DNA from 2 places in the Mycobacterium sp. TY815 genome. Region 2 is predicted to be linked to the other one. Evidence: riboswitches for the same ligand, from Rfam matches in the RefSeq annotation. Region 2 holds a riboswitch; the other holds the start of a gene.
What was found. A riboswitch is a leader RNA that binds a small molecule or an ion and turns the genes downstream of it on or off. The one in region 2 is predicted to bind magnesium.
Positions count from the first base shown of each region.

Region 1: linked by a shared signal. The riboswitch ahead of QXK92_RS06655 (Rv1535 family protein) and the one ahead of QXK92_RS04660 (PPE family protein) in region 2 are both predicted to bind magnesium.

Region 1 is NZ_JAUFRX010000001.1:1,615,080-1,618,491, reverse strand. It holds gene QXK92_RS06665 (carboxymuconolactone decarboxylase family protein) at 1-215, shown strand, start outside; gene QXK92_RS06660 (nitronate monooxygenase family protein) at 233-1,351, shown strand; M-box (ykoK) riboswitch at 1,527-1,696, shown strand; gene QXK92_RS06655 (Rv1535 family protein) at 1,970-2,200, shown strand; gene ileS (isoleucine--tRNA ligase) at 2,671-3,412, shown strand, end outside.
Region 2 is NZ_JAUFRX010000001.1:1,084,652-1,088,063, forward strand. It holds gene QXK92_RS04660 (PPE family protein) at 549-1,748, opposite strand; M-box (ykoK) riboswitch at 2,113-2,284, opposite strand; gene QXK92_RS04665 (PPE family protein) at 2,417-3,412, opposite strand, start outside.

The DNA.
Region 1 (3,412 bases), 530 kb from region 2:
ACGACGTCGTGCACGACGGCGCGGTGAGTGCCGCGAACTGGGCTGCCTGCGAACACGAATTGGGCGGCGGCAAAGCCGCTCTCATCGAACTGGTCACCGTCATCGGTGCGTGGCGGATGGTTGCGTCGATTTTGCAGAGCCTCGAGGTGCCGCTGGAAGACGGGGTGGCCGCGTGGCCGCCCGACGGCCGGGCTCCGTCCTCCCCTGATCGGTAGGGCGTAGCGTCGGCGACATGCGAACCAGAGTTGCCGAGATGCTCGGCGTCGAGTTTCCGATTTGCGCCTTCAGTCACTGCCGCGACGTGGTGGCCGCAGTGACCAATGCGGGCGGGTTCGGGGTGCTCGGTGCCACCGCCCACAGCCCGAAGCGGCTGGAAAGCGAGCTCACCTGGATCGAGGAGCAGACGCACGGCAAGCCCTACGGTGTCGATCTGCTGCTACCGCCGAAATACGTCGGCGCCGACACCGGTGGCGTCAACTCACGGCAGGCCCAGGACCTGTTGCCGGCCGAGCACCGCGCTTTCGTCGAGGAGATGCTGAACCGTTACGGCGTTGCGCCACATGGCGAACAGGAGCAGACGATCAGAGGTGGGCTCAACATCTCACCCAAGGGCTACGAACCGCTGCTGGAGGTGGCCTTCGCCCACAAGATACGGCTGATCGCCAGTGCACTCGGTCCGCCGCCGCACGATCTCGTCGAGCGGGCGCACAGCCACGACGTCCTGGTGGCCGCGCTGGCCGGCACCACCGAACATGCCCGCCGGCACGCGGCGGCCGGGGTCGACCTGATCGTCGCGCAGGGCACCGAGGCAGGCGGACACACCGGTGAGGTCGCGACCATGGTGCTGGTGCCCGAGGTGGTGGACGCGGTGGCCCCGACGCCCGTGCTGGCGGCCGGTGGGATCGCCCGCGGACGCCAGATCGCGGCCGCCATGGCCCTGGGTGCCGAGGGGGTGTGGTGCGGTTCGGTATGGCTCACCACCGAGGAAGCCGAGACCGCGCCAGTGGTGAAGGACAAGTTCCTGGCGGCGACGTCGTCGGACACCGTGCGGTCGCGGTCCATGACCGGGAAGCCGGCCCGCATGCTGCGCACCGCCTGGACCGAAGAGTGGGGACGCCCCGACACCCCCAACCCGTTGGGAATGCCGCTGCAGACGGCGCTGATCACCGACTCTCAGGTCCGGATCAACCAGGCGGCTGCCCATCCCGGGGCGAAAGCGCGCGAGCTGGCGACGTACTTCGTCGGCCAGGTGGTCGGCTCGCTGGACCGGGTCCGTCCGACCCGCGCGGTGGTGCTCGACATGGTGGAGGAATACATCGACACCATCGGCCGGCTCAACGATGTGACATAGCGAACTCATACCGAAACGTAACCTGGGAGATCGTCCCGCGGCTTTCTCGTTTCCGCAGCTCAGATGCGTTTTTGCTGAATGGAAGCTGTGGGCGTGCGTAGTGAAAGCATAAAGATCCCGAAACCCGGGGGTGCCGCGTTGACCGGCGCCCGTACGTCGTGCATTATCGGTCAGGCAGGCACCTCGTTAGGTGAGGCGGCTACACGAACACAGGCCACTGACCCCGAACGTCGAAAGACGCCCCGGGTCAGGACAGCTCCTCCCGGCTTAAGGGTTGAGCCCAGGTGGCTTCCGGGTTACCGGACACGTCGGGTAGTGCCAAAGCTCTGACGAGAGGGGTGCGGTTTTCCGGCGGATCGCCGGCATTCTGTTCTCCTTGTGCGCGCAGCAGATCACGCGAGCACTCGCGTGGGTCGTGACCGAGAGGAGGTGAGGGACGCATGAGTTCCAGTGGCAGTCCGGGTCGATATCCGGGCGCTGTTTCGTCCCTGACCGGTCTCCGGCGCGACGTTCTCGGCTGAGTCTTCACACAGCCTCCACGTCGGAACCGTTGCGGGACGGGACTTCCCAAGATTCCTTTGAGTTCCACCTGCCAACGTCTTATCCGAGGAGGCGATCATGACCGCTGCACTGTATGACGAAGTAGTTGCCGTTCCCGCTGCGCCCAAGCTGCACGTGGTGCGCGACCTGCCGGTCGCTCCGGCGCCGAAGAAAGCCCGTCGCACCGAGCAGGTGCTCGCGGCCGGAGGCGACCCGCTGGTGGCCGGCGCCGCCCGCCTGCTGAACATCCCGCTGCGGCACATGTACGCCGCGCTGTGGCGGATCGGCGTTCTCGAAGTCCAGGCGTGACGCCCATGGATAGTGCGCTACCCGGCACTCCAAGGGGCTAGCCGACCGCAGGAGCGTCCTGCGGCGGGCCGGCCCCTTGGAGTGCTTCCCGTCTTCTGATTGCGACCCGCGGCACCCGGCTTCGCCGGGTTTGCGATCGCACTGGACCGTTATGATTGCGACCCGCGGCACCCGGCTTCGCCGGGTTTGCGATCGCACTGGACCGTTATGATTGCGACCCGCGGCACCCGGCTTCGCCGGGTTTGCGATCGCAATTAGAATCAACGGCAGACCAGCGTCGATCCGGCCATCACCGGGGAGCTTTCGGAAGAACAGCCAATCGGCCCAGTAGAACCGAACGGGCGGGCCCGTCACAGCCTTTCGAGTGGTCACGCGTCAGCGTGGCAAGCGGGGTGGTACCGCGGCGTTCGCGCACCAGCGCGCCCGTCGTCCCCGTGCCTGAAGATCTCGAGGCACCGGAGACGACCCACGTGAGCGACGAAGCTGAATTCGAGGCTGAACTCGAAGCCGGCCGTACGGCCTACCCCAAGCTGGCCAGCGGCGCGCCGGATTTCCCGGCGCTCGAACTCGAGGTGCTCGATTACTGGTTCCGGGACGACACGTTCCGGGCCAGCATCGCCCGCCGCGACGGCGCTCCGGAGTATGTTTTCTACGACGGCCCGCCGTTCGCCAACGGCCTGCCGCACTACGGGCACCTGCTGACCGGCTACGTCAAAGACATCGTGCCGCGCTATCGCACCATGCGCGGAAACAAGGTGGAACGCCGATTCGGCTGGGACACACATGGTCTGCCTGCCGAGCTGGAAGTCGAGCGGCAACTGGGCATCACCGACAAGTCCCAGATCGACTCGATGGGCATCGCCGCCTTCAACGATGCCTGCCGTGCCTCAGTACTGCGCTACACCGACGAGTGGCAGCAGTATGTGACCCGCCAGGCGCGCTGGGTCGATTTCGACAACGACTACAAGACACTCGATCCCAGCTACATGGAGTCGGTGATCTGGGCCTTCAAACAGCTGTGGGACAAGGGCCTGGCCTACGAGGGCTACCGGGTGTTGCCGTACTGCTGGCGTGACGAGACCCCGTTGTCCAATCACGAACTGCGGATGGACGACGACGTCTATCAGAGCCGCCAGGACCCCGCCCTCACGGTCGGGTTCAAGGTCGTGGGTGGCGACTCACAAAATGGACTGGACGGTGCCTACCTGCTGA
Region 2 (3,412 bases):
TCCCCGTGTGTAATCGCGAAGTAAACAAGACCTCTCAGTGTTGCTGAACCGGGTGTGAAGATGATGCACAGCAATACTCATAAAACGCAATAGAACAGTTCACAGGTCATCACAGAACTCAGCAGCAAAACGCTGAATGCAAATCTCGATATACCCGTAATTTGTGCCCAAATCTACGTATAGGTCCTTCGGGGATACCCGAAGTACGTCAGATCATCGAGAAATTTATCCGGTGTCGGATCGCAACGCGAATATCTCGCCGTCAGGGCGCAAATGTCATGCCGAACCACATATCTCTGCGAAGCGAGGCGAGTGCGGACCGTGCCCTGGACCGTTCGGGATCGGCCGGGCCCGGGCGCCGCCACGGCCCCCGGGGCGAGGGGGCGCAGCGCCTGGTGCGGTGCCGGCCGTCATCAGAAGTTCTCCTAACGTCAGGAACAACCTACGTAAGACGTTAGGGAACGATTGTCATTTACACCTGTAACGAGACTGCGCCTTTCCTGAAGGTTTCCTGAAAGGGCAGAGCTCGCAGGCGAATACGGCGCGCGTCAGCCGGCTGCGGGCGGTCTCATGACCACTATGGGGCGGAAGCCGTATTGCGGGACGGCGCGGCCGTAGGGTTGTGCGGCCACATTCCCCAGCGGGACACCGGGCATTCCGGGTGTTCCAGCCGGCGGCGGAGCCACCATTGGGGTACCGCCCAACGCCGAGTGCAAGGGACTTGTCACTGGCGCCGCCGAGGTCCAGGCTGGCGGTACCGACAGCTTGCCGACGACGCCCGAGTTGCCCACGGCCGCCAAGCCTTGCAGCCCGCCGCCCGACTCGAGTGAACCCGTTGCCGTCGAACCGAGCGCACCTGGCAACACTTCTTGGGCTGCCCCGGCGACATCCGTCATCGCCGGCGCGCCGAACAAACTGGAAAGGGTTCCGACCGTGGCGCCCGGCGTCAACGTGCCGGTCGAGGTGATCGTGTTCCAGATGTTGGCGTTAGGTCCCCACGTCGTCATGAAGTCCTGCCAATTGGCGGGTCCGTTGCCGGTGAGCAGAAAGTTCGTGATCTCTGAAAGTCCTTGGCCGCTGTTGGATCCGGAGAGGCCCTGCAGTGCGTTGGGTACAGCGGAAAAAAGTTGCGACACAGTGCCCTGCTGCCCGGCCGCCGAGGCACCGCCGGCCTGGTTGACGGCGACCGCTTGGGCCGTCAGGCCGCTGGGATTGGCGATTTCGTCGGGCCCCACGAACGGGCTCAACTGGGTCGCGACAGCGGAGTAGCCGGCGTAGCCGTACATGGCGGCGGCGTCCTGGGCCCACATTTGGAGGTACTGCGCCTCCGTTGCCGCTATCGCAGGGCTGTTCTGGCCCAGGATGTTGGTGGCGACCAGAGCGGCCAGCTGTGCGCGATTGGCCGTGATGAGCGCCGGGGGCACGGTCGCCGCATACGCCGCCTCGAAGGCGCTCGCGGCGGCCTCGGCCTGTGCCGCGGTCTGCTCGGCCTGGGCGGCGGTGGCGCTCATCCAGGCCACGTGCGGCATGGCGGCGGCCGCCATGGAGGCCGACGCGGGACCGAACCACTCCTCGCCAATCAACGCCGAGAGCACGGCGTCGTACGACAAGGCGGTCGCCCGCAGCTCGGCGGCCAACCCGTTCCAGGCCGAGGCCGCAGCGAGCATCGGGCCGGAGCCAGGTCCGGTGTACATCCGCGCAGAGTTGATCTCGGGTGGCAACGCGGCAAAATCCAGGGCGGCAGTCATCGCTCGCCTCCTTGACTGAAGGTAGTGCTGATCGCGGTCGCGCGGACCGCGTGGTGCCCGGCAGACATCTCGGAGTTATCCCGGAGGAACGAAACCGATTCCAGGCAGCATTAATCGCAATTCGTGCAGGACGTTTTCCGTGCACACGAATTACACCTGCGCATTTATTGCGCGCAGGACGCTATCGGCCGAATAGACTCATATTGCGAAATCAGCGGCCGGGCCGGATCGAGACGAAATGGTCTTCGATCTCGGATACGGACTATCGTCGGGACTCACTCCGCTCTCACCTCCTTCGGGCCGGGGCGCACGGGGGCGCCGGGCGCACGCATCACGGAGATGAGGCCAACGGAAAACCGCTGGGCCAGCACCTCTCTCGACAGAGCTTTGGCACCACACGGCGTATCCGGCCAAAACCGGAAGCCACTTGGGCTCAACCCTTAAGCCGGGAAGAGCTGTCCTGACCCTGGGCGTCTTTCGACGTTCGAGGTCAGTGGCCTATGTCCGTGCAGACGCCTCACCTAGCGAGGTGCATGCAAAGTCATCGTGGCACTCGAATCGTCGACAGTCAACTCACGACCCACATTTCACAGTTTCGTGTCGAAATTCGATACCACGAAAATTGTTGTTCGACACGGTGACAATAAATGTCGGTACGATGCGGCAGTTCAGCCTGCCGCCACCGGACGCGGCATTATGGTCAGCTTGAATCCGTAGCGCGGGCCGTTGCCCCAGCTGCGGGAGTGGGTGGCGGGCGCGGGCATGCCGGGCATACCGGGCATGCCCGCCGCGGCTTCCGGCGCCGCGGTGACCGCCGCACCGGAGCCTGGGATCACGCGGTCGGCGACCTCCGCGGCCGTGGTCCAACTCGGCGGTACGGACAGCCGGCCGACGAACGACGCTTGATTGACTCCTGCGCTCACCCCGCCCGATTGCGAGGACGTCAGGCCTGCGGACGCGGCGTCGGCGGCAGCGGGCGCGGCATCGGGGGCCCCTTCGGCTACCGCCTCGACGTCCGCGAGCGCGTCGGTCGTGGCAGGGAAGATGGTCACGGGCGACACGTATTGGGCTGACACGAACCCGTTCACCAGGTTCGAGTTCAGGAAGATTCCGTAGGGGTTGCCGTCATTGCCGTCCAGGAAGTTCAGGATGTCGGCCAGCAGACCGGTTTGCGGGATGTTGTCGAACGGTGAGGCCGCGGCCGGGGATGCCATCTGCTGCAGGCTTGCCGGTACGGCGGACATCAGTTGCGGTAGCTCCGACTGGGTGGCCGTGCCCGTCGCGGACCCGGACGCCTGCGTGACAGCCGCCGCCTGACTTGTGAGACCGTCCGGATTGGTGGTCTGGTCCGGTTCGCGGAACGGCGTCAGCGTCGAGGCCGCCGCCGCATCGGCGGCGTAGACGTACATCGCCGTCGCATCCTGGGCCCACATCTCCGCGTATTCGGCCTCAGTAGCCGCGATCGCCGGCGTGTTGATGCCCAGAAAGTTCGTGGCGACCAACATCAGCAGTGTTGCCCGGTTGGCGGCGACGGCAGCCGGCGGGACGGTCATCGCGAACGCGGCGTCGAATGCCGCGGCGGCGGAGGCCGCCTGACCGGCCGTCTGTTCGGCCTGGACGGCGGTCATTCTCATCCACGTCATGTACGGGACAACAGCAGCCGT